DNA from 2 places in the Bradyrhizobium sp. SEMIA genome. Region 2 is predicted to be linked to the other one. Evidence: predicted binding sites of a transcription regulator. Region 2 holds the regulator's gene; the other holds the start of a gene.

Region 1 (6,641 bases), 2.9 Mb from region 2:
GTCAGCTGCTTGCCGTCCTGCCGCCACCATTCCATGGCGATGCGCTCGGGCCCTTCCACCCGCACCACCGCATGCAGCGCGCGGCGCCAGGTGAATTGATGCGGCGGGCCGTCGGGCACGGTCGCGAACGGCACCTTAATCGGCTCGGGCTTCTCGAACAGACGCAAGGGGCGTAGCGGCGGCTCGCTCTCGGCGCGCGCCGGCCATTCGGCCTGCATGGCGGCCGCGAGATGATGCTGCGCGGGCGCGGCCAGCACCGCGCATTCGGGAATATGCGTGTCCTGCGGCAGGTGCACGACGACACGCTTCCCCCCGATCCGCGCGGCGATGCGGTCGATCAGCGCGGCAAGCTCGTCATTGTCGTGAACATGGGCGTCGAGATCACGCTGCTCCTGTACCACGATCTCGGTGCGGCTTGCCGACAGGCGCACCATGTCGAAGCCGAAACCGGGATCGAGGGGATCGGCGAGCGCATCGAGGCGCTCGCGGAACAGGCGGTCGACGACCGCGCTTCGCGTCACCGGCCGCCCGGTCTCGACCATGATCGCGCGCACCACGCCGTCGGTGCGGAAGAACGCGGCTTCGAGGCGCCGCGCGCCCTTGCCCTGTTTCTCCATGGAGGCGATCAACGTATCGGCCAGCCGCGACAGCGTCATCGCGATCATGGTGTCGGTTGCGATCGGCTCGGCAAAGCGCTTCTCGACGATGTAGTCGGGCAGCGGCTTGCGCGGATTGATCGGCGCATCACCCTGCCCCAGCGCATGCGCGAGCAGCGTGGAGAACCGGGCACCGAACCGCGCCGTGATCTCGCTCGGCGAACGCGAGGCGACATCGCCGATGGTCTTCAGGCCGGCACGGCGCAGGCCGGTGGTGATGGCTTCGCCCGCGCCGAGCGCGGACACCGGAAACCGGTCGATCGCTACCGCCTCCCCGCCGTCGGCGACGATGATGCCGGACGTTTGCCGCGTCAGCGTGCGCGCGCAGACTGAGGTGCCGGCGATCGCCGCACTGACGGCAAAACCTTGCCGGGCAAGCGCACGGACCAGCGTCTGCAACAGCGCGGCCTCGCCGCCGAACAGATGCGCGCAGCCGGTGATGTCCAGAAACAGCCCATGCGGCGCATCGAGCGCCACCAGCGGCGTGAAGCGGTCGCACCAGTCGGCGATGTCGCTGAGCGTCTTGGCATCGGCCACGACATCGGCGTCGAACACCTTCAAGTCCGGACACATCGCCCGCGCATTGGCGAGCGGCTGACCGATGTACAGGCCGAGGCGCTCGGCAGCCTCGTCGAGCGCATGGATCACCAGCGCATTGTTCTCCTTGATGACGACGATGCTCGGGTCACCCGGCGCGCCGCCGCTCACCTGCAAAAACCGCTGGATCCGGTCGATGGGCAGGCGCGGCAGCCACAGGCTGAGAATGCGTCGACGGTTCACTGAACTGGCACTCATCACAATTCCATTCCATGATCCACCGGCCACACGGGCCATGACGATTGCGCAAGAGTTCGGCATCGAAGCGCGGCGCGCCCCAGGCACTCCATATTGGGCCCGGCGGCGAATGCGCCGCGCGCAGCATCCATCGCGTCTCGGCAGTCGAAGGCAGCGGCTGCGCCGCCATCCGCAGCATCAGACCGGTGACGCCTGAGCCTTGCGCGGCCAGCGTCAGCTTGCGGCTCGCGACGAGATCGAACTGCCTGGCATCGCCCCAGAGCTCGAGCACGACGGCGCCGAGCGCATCGCAGGCGAGCGCGTCGGCCGAGGTGCGCAGCGCGCTCTCGACATCGGCGGCGCGCACCATCACCACGCGGCGCGGATCGAGCCCGAGCTCGGCGAGCCCGCTCATCGACAGCGCGCCGGTCTCAAGTTCCGAAAAATCCTGCCGCACCCACAGCAGCGGCCGCTGCGCCGAGACGCGTCCTGCGAGGCCCATGACAAAACCCGTCGCAACTGTTCCCTGAGACCCAGCGCAAAACACCTCGTGGATCGCCGCGCGCGCGAGCCCGCCCTTCAGCACGGCATCGGCCTCGCCATGGCCGAGCGCGACGCGGTCATACTGATGCACGACCTCCGCCGTCTCGATGCGCTCGATCTGGCCGCGCAAGGTCGCAAGCGCGCTGATGCGTGCGCTGCTCATGCTCGCCGCTCCTTCAGAGGTGATTGCCGGTGGCTCTCAAAAAGAGAACCAGCGGCTGGCTCATTTGTTCATGATATGTTCTAATATAAAGCTAACGGCAGCCGAAGAGTCAATCGAATTGGCGCGCCAAAGATTCATGAGTGGAATCAAAGAGATTCAAGCATGGACGTACAACGCAAACTGGAAATTCTCGCGGATGCCGCCAAGTACGACGCCTCCTGCGCCTCCAGCGGGACCGAGAAGCGGGATTCCAGCGACGGCAAGGGCATGGGCTCGACCGCCCCAGGCATGGGCATCTGCCATTCCTACGCGCCGGATGGACGTTGCATCTCGCTGCTCAAGGTGCTGCTGACCAACGCCTGCAATTACGATTGCCTCTATTGCGTCAACCGCGCCTCCTCGAACGTGCCGCGCGCCCGCTTCACCATCGACGAGGTGGTCAAGCTGACGCTCGACTTCTACCGGCGCAATTACATCGAGGGCCTGTTCCTCTCCTCCGGCATCATCCGCAGCCCTGATTACACGATGGAGCAAGTAGTGAGCGTCGCGCGAAAACTGCGCGAGGAGCATCACTTCCGCGGCTACATCCATCTCAAGACGATTCCCGAGGCCGACGACGCGCTGATCGCGGAGGCCGGCAAATATGCCGACCGTCTCTCCATCAACATCGAGATGCCGCAGGAGACGAGCCTGCAGCAATTCGCGCCGGAGAAGGATGTCCGCGCGATCCGCCGCACCATGGGCCGGCTGCGGCTGAAGCTCGACGAGGCCGAGGAAGACCGCAACACAAAGACCAAAACAAAACCGCAGCGCTTCGCGCCCGCCGGACAAAGCACGCAGATGATCGTCGGCGCCGACAGCGCGAACGACCACACCATTCTCCACACCAGCGCCAATCTCTACGGCGCCTACCGGTTGCGGCGCGTCTACTACTCCGCCTTCAGCCCGATCCCGGACGCCAGCCGCGCTCTGCCTCTGGTACAGCCGCCGCTGCTGCGCGAGCACAGGCTCTACCAGGCCGACTGGCTGATGCGGTTTTACGGCTTCGACGTTGCGGAGATCGTCGACGATAGCGCGATGCTGCCGCTCGACATCGATCCAAAACTCGCTTGGGCACTGCGCCATCGCGACCGCTTCCCGCTCGACGTCAACCGCGCTAGTCGCGAGGAGTTGCTGCGCGTGCCGGGCTTCGGCACCAAGGCGGTCGAACGCATCATCGCGGCGCGTCGCACCACCACGATCCGCCTCTCCGATCTCGCGCGCCTGCACGTGCCCCGCAACAAGGCGCTGCCGTTCATCGTCCTCAGCGATCACCGCCCCTCACCGCATCGCCTCGAAGCGGCCGGACTCATCGAACGGTTCAAGCCGAAGGCAACGCAACTGGGATTTGGCTTCTGATGCAGTACATCATCCTCGACACCGAAACCGATTTCGACGGCTGGCGCAACGCCGCGCGCTCGCTCGTGCTTCATCATGTGGAGCCGACCGATGTCACCTGGGCCGTGCAGGGCGGCGAAGCCGATTTGTTCGCGCCATCCGCGCCGTCTCCGATCCTCGAGGTGAACGACGGCACCTTCAACGTGCCGGCAAAATTCGTCGAGCTCGCGAAAGCAGCAATCCTCCACCGCGATGGTGAGCGATTTGCGATCCTCTATCGCCTGCTCTGGCGCTTGAAGGACAACCACGATCTCATCGAGGTCGCGATCGATCCCGATGTCGCGCTCATCACGGCGATGGCAAGAGCGGTCCATCGCGACGAGCACAAGATGCACGCCTTCGTGCGCTTCCGCGAGATCGGCCGCGAGCGAGCCGCGCATTACGTCGCCTGGTTCGAGCCGGAGCATCACATCGTCGAGCTTGCCGCGCCGTTCTTTGCAAAACGCTTTGCCGACATGCCCTGGTCGATCCTGACGCCGGACCTCTGCGCGCATTGGGACGGCCATACGCTCTCGTTCACGCCGGGCGTGAGCAAGAGCGAGGCGCCGGGCGAAGACCGGCTGGAGGAAACCTGGCGGCGCTACTACGCCAGCATCTTCAATCCGGCGCGGCTCAAGGTGAAGGCGATGCAGACGGAGATGCCGAAGAAATACTGGAGGAACCTGCCCGAGGCTTCGATCATTAAGCCCCTGATCGAGGACGCCGAGCGCATGACCGGCGCCATGATTGCCAATGCCGCAACCGATCCGCACAAGCCTCAGAAGCGGCCGGAGGCTCCGATGAAACGCAAACCTGCTGCCGACGATCTCGAAGCCCTCCGCGAGGAGGCCGCGCATTGCCGCGCCTGCCCTCTCTACAAGGACGCGACGCAGACCGTGTTCGGCGAAGGTCCGAAGTCCGCCAACATCATGCTGGTCGGCGAGCAGCCCGGCGACAAGGAAGACCTCGCCGGCCATCCTTTCGTCGGACCGGCCGGGCAGATGCTCGATCGTGCGCTGGAAGAAGCCGGCGTAGATCGCAAGAAGGTCTACGTCACCAACGCGGTCAAGCACTTCAAATTCGTGCCGCGCGGCAAGATCCGCCTGCATCAGAAGCCGAACACACCTGAGATCCGGGCCTGCCGGCAATGGTACGAGCGGGAAGTTTCGGCAATCCAGCCCGACCTCATCGTCGCGATGGGCGCCACCGCCGCGCAGAGCGTGTTCGGCAAGATCACGCCGATCGGAAAGACCCGCGGCCGGCTCATAGACCTGCCCGACGGGCGCAAGGCGCTGGTGACGGTGCACCCGTCCTATCTGCTGCGGCTGCCCGATCCGGAAGCCAAAGTGCTGGAGTATCAGCGCTTTGTCGAAGACCTGAAGATCGCCGCCGGCCTGCAGAAGAAGGCCCCGCGCGCCGCCTAAATACAGGTGGGAAAGCGACTTTTGGACGCACTTGTCATCCAGCCTTCAAATCCATCGCGGACAATAGCCCTTCAAATTAGTTAAGGGGCGTCCAAAAATGACAGATGTTGCATTCGACCGTGCGGTAGGCGATCCGGCGCCTGTCCAGCCTGCTTCCCGGCCCAATCTCGACAAGGGTTTCAATCCGCTGACGATGATCCTGTTCTTCGGCATCCTCGCCGCAGGCCTGCTGTTCGTCGCCTACAGCATCTATTCCGACGTCGATGCGACCGGCACCAAGGTCACGAGCTACGTTCCCTACATCCTGCTGTTCGTCGCGCTGCTGATCGCGCTCGGCTTCGAATTCGTCAACGGCTTCCATGACACTGCCAACGCGGTGGCGACCGTGATCTACACCCACTCGCTGCCGGCCGAATTCGCGGTGATGTGGTCCGGCCTGTTCAACTTCCTCGGCGTGCTGACGTCGACCGGTGCCGTCGCGTTCGGCATCGTCTCGCTGCTGCCGGTGGAGCTGATCCTGCAGGTCGGCTCCAGCGCCGGCTTCGCGATGGTGTTCGCGCTGCTGATCGCCGCGATCCTCTGGAACCTCGGCACCTGGGCCTTCGGCCTGCCGGCCTCCTCCTCGCACACGCTGATCGGCTCGATCATCGGCGTCGGCGTCGCCAACGCGATCATGCGCGGCCGCGACGGCACCTCGGGCGTGGACTGGGGCAAGGCCACCGAAATCGGCTATGCGCTCCTGCTCTCGCCGCTGGTCGGCTTTGTCTGCGCCGCCGTCCTGTTGCTGCTGCTCAAGATGATCGTCAAGAACCCGGCGCTCTACGCAGCTCCCGAAGGCCACAAGGCCCCGCCGATCTGGATCCGCGGCCTCCTGATCCTGACCTGCACTGGCGTCAGCTTCGCCCACGGCTCGAACGACGGTCAGAAGGGCATGGGCCTGATCATGCTGATCCTGATCGGCACCGTGCCGACGGCCTACGCGCTCAACCGCGCATTGCCGGAGACGCAGGTCGCCCAGTTCCAGAAGGTTTCGGACGCCGCCTCCAAGGTGATCGCGGCCAAGGGCGCCGGCCACAACATCATCGGCGACCCGCGCCCCGCGGTGACGCAGTACATCACCTCGCATCACATCACCGAAGGCACCTATCCTTCGCTGTCGGTGCTGGTGAAGGATGTCGGCGACCAGGTCGCGAAGTACGGCTCCCTGAACAAGGTGCCGGCGGAAGTGGTCGGCAACACCCGTAACGACATGTACCTGACCTCGGAAGCGATCCGCTTCCTGATGAAGGACAAGGAAAACGACCTCAACAAGGAAGAGGTCGCGACCTTGAACGCTTACAAGGGCGGGCTCGACAGCGCGACCAAGTTCATCCCGACCTGGGTGAAGGTTGCAGTGGCGATCGCGCTCGGCCTTGGCACCATGGTCGGCTGGAAGCGTATCGTCGTGACCGTCGGCGAGAAGATCGGCAAGACCCACCTGACCTACGCGCAGGGCGCCTCCGCCGAGCTCGTCGCCGCCGCCACGATCGGTGCCGCCGACACCTTCGGCCTGCCTGTGTCGACCACGCACGTGCTGTCGTCAGGCGTAGCAGGCGCGATGGCCGCGAACGGCTCGGGTCTCCAGATCGCCACCATCCGCAACATGGTGATGGCCTGGGTCCTGAC
Region 2 (6,641 bases):
TCGCATAGAGCGCGGTGAGGTCGGTCTGCGCGCCACAGTCGCCGGCGTGGAAGACCAGCGCCGAACGAATCTCGTTCGGCACCCAGATCTCGAAGCGCCGCGCAATCGGCGTTGCCTGCGCGGAGAGGAATGTCAGAACCCAGGTCTTCTCAGTGCCGGCTCGGTAGGGGATGCCGACGCCGAGGTTGATCCCGACTTCGGCCGCGTCCTCCCAGCGCAGAAAGCTCTTGGCGTTGTGCAGGTCCTTGATGATCAGCGGCAGGCCCGCTTTCCAGGTGCGTCCGGGCAGGCCGAAGCCGCGCGGAAACCTGGTGTGGCGGGAGTTGAACTCGAACATGTCGGCGGTGCCATAGTAGCCGTCGACGAGCCTCATCTCGTGGGACGTATCGGCGTCGTTGTGCCAGAGCTCGATGGCGCCGACATGCGCCTCGTCGTCGCCGCAGAACAGCACCATCACCGCTTGCAGGAATTCGCCTGCAAAGACCGGCACCGCGACGCCGCAGGTGAGACCGGCTGCAAGGGCTTGGTCGGTCCGTTTGAAATAGGAGTTGGCGAATTTGGTGAGGATCACCGGGTGGCCGGACGCCCAGGCCTTGCCGGGGAGCCCCTCGTCATATCCGAAGTGCAGATCTTCGCTCACAGCCCTGAACGCGGACAGCCCTTCGCCGTAGAGGCCGCCGCCGAATTCCAGACGCATGCGCGTCCTGTCGGGCACCCAGAGTTCAACGACACGAATGAAGGTTTTCATCGAGTCCGTCCGCCGTCCCAAGCCGGAACAGCATCGGCCATTTGCCTGTGAAACGGACGTTCAAAATTCAGGCAGCGCCGCGCAAACTTCGTGCGACGGGAAGGTGGGATATCGAGAGACACAAACAACACCACGTCGCCGGCCGCGGCCGGCGATGGCGATCTCAATTCCGGGCTCCGACCTGGCGGCCGGGGATATCTGCTTCAACCGATCGGCAGACGCGGCGTCGTCGGGCGGTTCTCGGCACTGACCTGCGGCTTGTGCTCGCGCTCGCCGAGCGGCTGGGTCACGGGCAGTTGCAGCACGGTTGCCTGCTGGCCTTCGACGAGCTGAGTCACCAGCACGTATTTGCCGTCGGGGAATTCGATCGCGTCATGATGGCGATCGGGAATGTGCGGATCAATCTTGCCGAACTTGCCGACACGCGAGTTGACGGTGCGCGTCCAGATCCAGCGATTGTCGTAGCGGACGTTGTCGGCGAAGGCGAGCTCCGTTCCCGGCAGCAGGCAGACCGCGACGGTCGGATCGGCCGCGGAGGCAAAGCCGCGCGTCGAGGTGCCGCGGAACGTTGTCGTCACGATCGTCTCGCCGACCTCGGCAGGGCGCGATGCGACGGCATGCAGGCTGTAGTCACACATCGTGGGTGCTCCTCATGCGGAGATAGCAACCCGCGCCTCTGTCTTACGAGGCGCAGGCCTCTATCAGAGTGGAAGCATCATAGCGTCTGCCCGGTTATAGGCAAATCTGCGGCTCGCTGCCGCAGCGTGCGATCACATTATCTTTCCCGAATCCCCCGGGAACAAAGCCTGCTTTCGTGCATTCGGTGGGCGTATCAGTGGCCAGCTCAGCGGCCAGCCGGCGCCGACCAACCGGAGTATGGCCAGACCGGTTGCGATGGTTGCGTGAGCGCATTGCGCGCGTTGCGGACTTGCTCGCTCATTGCCGTTTCCTTGGCCGTCTCCTTGGCCACGTTCTTACGGGCATGGCGGTGCGATGGTGCGGCAACGGCTTGCGATGCTGATGCTGCGATCAGCGCCGCTGCTACTGTGCTCAGGATGATCTTGCGCATGGCATCTCCTCGAACCGAAAGCCTTTCCGAAGCGGTGCTGCTTCGTGCGGCGTGGCGAGGATGTAGCGCCGGAGGAGGGGCCGGATAATCTGCGCGAAACCAGAAAGACTATCCAGCGCGAGCGGACAATCATCCGCTCCGATCTCTAGTCGGCGATGCCGATCGAAGCGCGCGGACAGCGCGCCTAGTACTTGCGGTATCAGTACTTCCGATAAAGCCCGATCAGCTTGCCCTGAATCTTGACCCGGTTCGGCGGAAGGATGCGCACCTCATAGGCCGCATTGGCGGGCTCGAGCGCGATCGAGGCGCCGCGGCGGCGGAAGCGCTTCAAGGTCGCTTCCTCGTCGTCGATCAGCGCCACCACGATGTCGCCGGTGTCGGCGCTCTCGTTGCGCTGGATCAGCGCCATGTCGCCGTCGAGGATGCCGGCTTCCACCATGGAATCGCCGCGCACTTCGAGCGCGTAGTGCTCGCCCGAGCCGAGCATATCGGGCGGGACGCTGATGGTGTGGCTGCGGGTCTGCAACGCCTCGATCGGCGTGCCGGCCGCGATCCGGCCCATCACCGGCACCGCGACGGGACGCTCGCCCTCGTCCGCAGGCGGGCTGGAGGTCGTGCGGACCTTGCCGAGATTGCCCTCGATGACGCTCGGCGTGAAGCCGCGGCGATTGCCGGCGGCCGCCTGCAGCTCGGGCAGCTTGATCACCTCGATGGCGCGGGCGCGGTTGGGCAGGCGGCGGATGAAGCCGCGCTCCTCGAGCGCGGTGATCAGGCGATGGATGCCTGATTTCGAGCGCAGATCGAGCGCGTCCTTCATCTCGTCGAAGGAGGGCGGTACGCCGCTTTCCTTCAGTCGCTCGCTGATGAACCGCAGGAGCTCGTACTGTTTGCGCGTTAACATCTCGACCAAAATCCCCCGGTTGATGTCGTTCGATTCCGAGACGCTGAATTCAGCGATAAGCCGCTGCATGCTCGAAACAAATCATGAACGGACACTATATGTTCGATACATGTTCCGCAACTGCTTAATTTACCGTGAACGCGACAAAGTTCGCGTCACGCGTGTGGCCAGCGCGTTCAGACCGGCAGGCGCAGCACCTCGCAAGGTGTGCCGGCTTCGGCCTTCGGCGCGAACGGCGCGCGCACGAGAAGTGCCTGTGCCGCAGCGAGATTCGCAAGCAGCGAGGAATCCTGGTGATTGACGGGAAGGGCGATCAGCGTGCCGTCGTCGCGCGTCTCCAGGCGTGCGCGCAGATAATCTTCGCGCTGGTCGTTGGCGCCGACGTCGCGGCCCAGCACCGCGCGCTCGCGGCGATGGTGAATCACGGAGCGGCCCGACAGCGCCCGAATCAGCGGCACCATGAACAGGAAGGCGCACACATAGGATGACACGGGATTGCCGGGCAGGCCGATCACGCGCATCGCCGCCAACCTTCCATGCATCATCGGCTTGCCGGGCCGCATCGCGATCTTCCAGAACGTCATCGCGGTGCCCTCGGCCTTCAGCGCCTGCTGGACCAGATCGTGGTCGCCGACCGAGGCGCCGCCGGTGGTGATCAGGATGTCGGCGCCGCTCGCGCGGGCGCGGCGTATGCCCGCGGTGGTGGCGTCCAGGGTATCGGCGGCAACACCGAGATCGACGGTATCGGCGCCCTCGCTGCGGGCGAGCGCGTGCAGGGCATAGCCGTTGGAATAGACGATCTGGCCGGGGCCAGGCGTGGTGCCCGGCATCACCAGCTCGTCGCCGGTGGCGAGAATCGCGACCTTCGGGCGGCGGTGGACGGGTAGAAACGGGTGATTCATGCCGGCGGCGAGCGCGAGGTCGCGCTCCGTCAGCCGGATGCCCTTGCGCAGCAGCACGTCGCCCTCGCTGAAATCGACACCGGCGGGGCGGATGTGTCGTCCCGTCACGGCCGCTTCCTTGATCGTGATGCGCCTGCCGTCCGCAACCGTGTCCTCCTGGATCACGACCGCGTCTGCGCCGTCGGGAACGACGCCGCCGGTGAAGATCCGCACGGCTTCGCCGGCGCCGACCGATCCTGCAAACGGCCGCCCCGCCGCGACCTCGCCGATCACGGTGAGCTGGGAATCGATCTTGGCGGCGTCGGCCGCACGCACCGCATAGCCATCCATCGCCGACATCGCCTGCGGCGGCTGGGTGCGCCGCGCCGCGACGTCGTGGGCAAGCACGCGCTGGAAGGCCTGGTCGAGGGCGAGCATTTCTTCAGGCAGCGGCTCTGCGCCGGCAAGCACCGCGGCAAGCGCGTCAGAAACCGGCATCAGGGCCACGGGTGAAAACTCCAGCTGCGCCCCGTTCGGGCAAATCGGCGGCGAGAGTTCTAGCCGAGTGCAGGCGCAGAGGCAAAAAGGCGATCACGCAGGATGATTCATCCTGCGTTGTCCGCTCTGCAGTGAGGGATAGACGTCAAGTCCGCCGCGGCATGATCCAGAAGGCGAGACAGACCGGGACGAGGATGGCCATGGCGAGGACGAGAAGGACGAGTGCCACGGCCAGCATCGGTCAACTCCCCGGCTGCTCGTCCGGACTGACGTCCGGCGCTTTGGGACTCTGATCCTTGTCGGGCAGCGGATCGGCCTGCGATTTCAGGTCGGCGGCCTTGCTGATCAGCTTGGCGGAGAGCTCAGAATCCGAGGTGGTTCTGGCGTATTTCATCAGCAGCGAGGCCTGCTTGGTGAGGTAGGTTTTGCCCAACACGACGATAAGCCTGATGTAGAATTCCCAACGGACTCATGAGTCCGGAAGCCGGTATTCGTTCCGGGAACTCCGTACAAAATTGCACAAAGTGATTGGGTTCCTCATTTTGCGCCAAATTAGGTCCAGCACCGGCGCGCCCCAGCGACGGGCCGAACCGGCCCCCAACGTCAAACCCCGAGTGCCTTCAAGGCGTTCCCGACATCGGTGGGCGAGGTCACATGCACCGCGGTCAAGCCGCGGGCGCGGGCTCCCTCGATGTTCTCGGCAAGATCGTCGAAGAATACGATCCGGTTGGCCGGCACGCCGATGGCGGCCACGACATGGTCGAAAGCCTCCGCGTCCGGCTTGCGCAGGCCGATGCTGGAGGACAGGTAGACCTCGCGGAAATGGCCGAGCAGGTCGGCATATTCCTTCGAGAAATAGTCCACGTGCGGCCGGTTGGTGTTGGAGAAGGCGTAGAGCGGCATTTGCCGCGCCGCGCGCGGCAACAGCTCGGCAATGTCTGGCATCTCGCCGGCGAAGACCGCGTTCCAGCCCTCCAGGAACTGCGCGTCGGAAATGCCGATCCCGAGTGAGGTGCGCAGCGAGGCGAAATAGTCCTCGTCGCTGATCTTGCCGACCTCGTGCAGCCGGTAGGCCTCGTCGCGCACATAGCGCGCGACGATGGCTTCGGGCTTGCAGCCGGCATGTCCCGCCCAGCAGTCGATCGCCTTGGAGAAATCGATGTCGAGCACCACGCGCCCGAGATCGAACAGAAGCGCATCGGCGCTGCCGGGAGAGAGCGAGGTCACCTGCATCCTTTCATTCAGTACCGGTAGGGGTCGTGATCGAACAGCGGGAACGCGCTGAACACGCCCGGCGCATTGGTCGCGGTCGCCGGATGCAGGCAGGACTTGCTGACCTCGGCGAAGGATGTGGCGCCCAACAGGCCGAGGCAGCGCAGCACCTCGTCCTCCAGCAGTTCCAGCATCCGCGTGACGCCGGCTTCGCCCGCCGCCGCCAGCGCCCAGCATTGCAGCCGGCCGATGCCGACGAGGTCGGCGCCCGCCGCGACCGCCTTGACGATGTCGGTGCCGCGGCAGAAGCCGCCGTCGACCATGATCTTGGCGCGGCCCTTCACGGCCTCGACGATCTCAGGGAGCACATGCATGGCGCCACGACCGTGATCGAGCTGGCGCCCGCCATGGTTGGAGACGTAGATCCACTCGACGCCATGGTCGAGCGCGATCAGCGCATCCTCGGCGGTGGCGATGCCCTTGAGGATCAGGGGTATCTTGAACTTGTCCTTGATCATCTTCACGGTCCGCCACTCCAGGCCCTTCTGGTAGTCGCCCCCGGTGGCGCGCAGGCGGCTCTCGCGAACATAGCGCTTGGCGATGTCACGTTCGCGACGGCTGTAATGGGCGGTGTCCACGGTCAGGCAGAACGCGGCGTAGGCGTTCTTCTCGCTCCTGGCGACGACATCGGCGACGAAGGCATCGTCACCGCGGACATAGAGCTGGTAGAGGCGCAGCGCATCGGGGGCAGCCTCGGCGGTCTTCTCCAGACCAGGCTCCGACACCGAGCTCAGCATATGCGCCGCACCGAAGGTGCCGGCCGCGCGCGCGACGCTCGCGGCGCCATCGGGGTCAAAAATCTCGAGCGCGCCGACCGGGGCCAGCACCACCGGCAGGCGCATCCTGCGGCCAAACTGCTCGACCGAGCCGTCGACCTTGCGGACGTCACGCAGCACGCGCGGGCGGAAGGCGATCTCGTCCAGCGCCATGCGGTTGCGGCGCATCGTGGTCTCTGTCTCGGCGGCGCCGACGATGTAGTCCCAGGCATTCTGGTTGAGGTTGGCACGCGCCTTCCGGACGAATTCGTGCAGATTTTGGAACGGCTCGTTGCTGGCGCCGAGTTCGACGTTCCGTTCCGGCCGGATGCGGGGTGCTTCGTTCATTGTTATCCTCCCGAGAATTTGAAGCCTTGTCTCATCGCCTTAGCCCGTCCGGACCTGCAAAACCATCCTAAGATCGCATACCTGCGAGGCGTGGCCCATCCGACCGATTCCGCTTTGCTTGAAACGATTTCGGAACGTTGCCAAAAGTTTAGGTCTCGGGCCAAGGCTT

The links. The regulator LexA, encoded in region 2, represses DNA repair genes until DNA is damaged. The targets are predictions, from matches to a motif close to TGTTCNNNNTGTGTTCNG.
Region 1: the regulator LexA is predicted to act here: its motif matches at 2,202-2,219, upstream of FOM02_RS24975 (putative DNA modification/repair radical SAM protein).

The regions. Positions count from the first base shown of each region.
Region 1 is NZ_CP046601.1:5,125,245-5,131,885, reverse strand. Features, by position in the region: gene FOM02_RS24985 (Y-family DNA polymerase) at 1-1,451, opposite strand, end outside; gene FOM02_RS24980 (ImuA family protein) at 1,342-2,136, opposite strand; gene FOM02_RS24975 (putative DNA modification/repair radical SAM protein) at 2,299-3,534, shown strand; gene FOM02_RS24970 (UdgX family uracil-DNA binding protein) at 3,534-4,976, shown strand; gene FOM02_RS24965 (inorganic phosphate transporter) at 5,074-6,641, shown strand, end outside.
Region 2 is NZ_CP046601.1:2,272,300-2,278,940, forward strand. Features, by position in the region: gene FOM02_RS10980 (GAF domain-containing protein) at 1-748, opposite strand, end outside; gene FOM02_RS10985 (hypothetical protein) at 952-1,386, opposite strand; gene FOM02_RS10990 (hypothetical protein) at 1,593-1,817, opposite strand; gene lexA (transcriptional repressor LexA) at 2,017-2,718, opposite strand; gene glp (gephyrin-like molybdotransferase Glp) at 2,895-4,106, opposite strand; gene FOM02_RS11005 (hypothetical protein) at 4,339-4,533, opposite strand; gene FOM02_RS11010 (HAD family hydrolase) at 4,701-5,330, opposite strand; gene FOM02_RS11015 (alpha-hydroxy acid oxidase) at 5,339-6,472, opposite strand.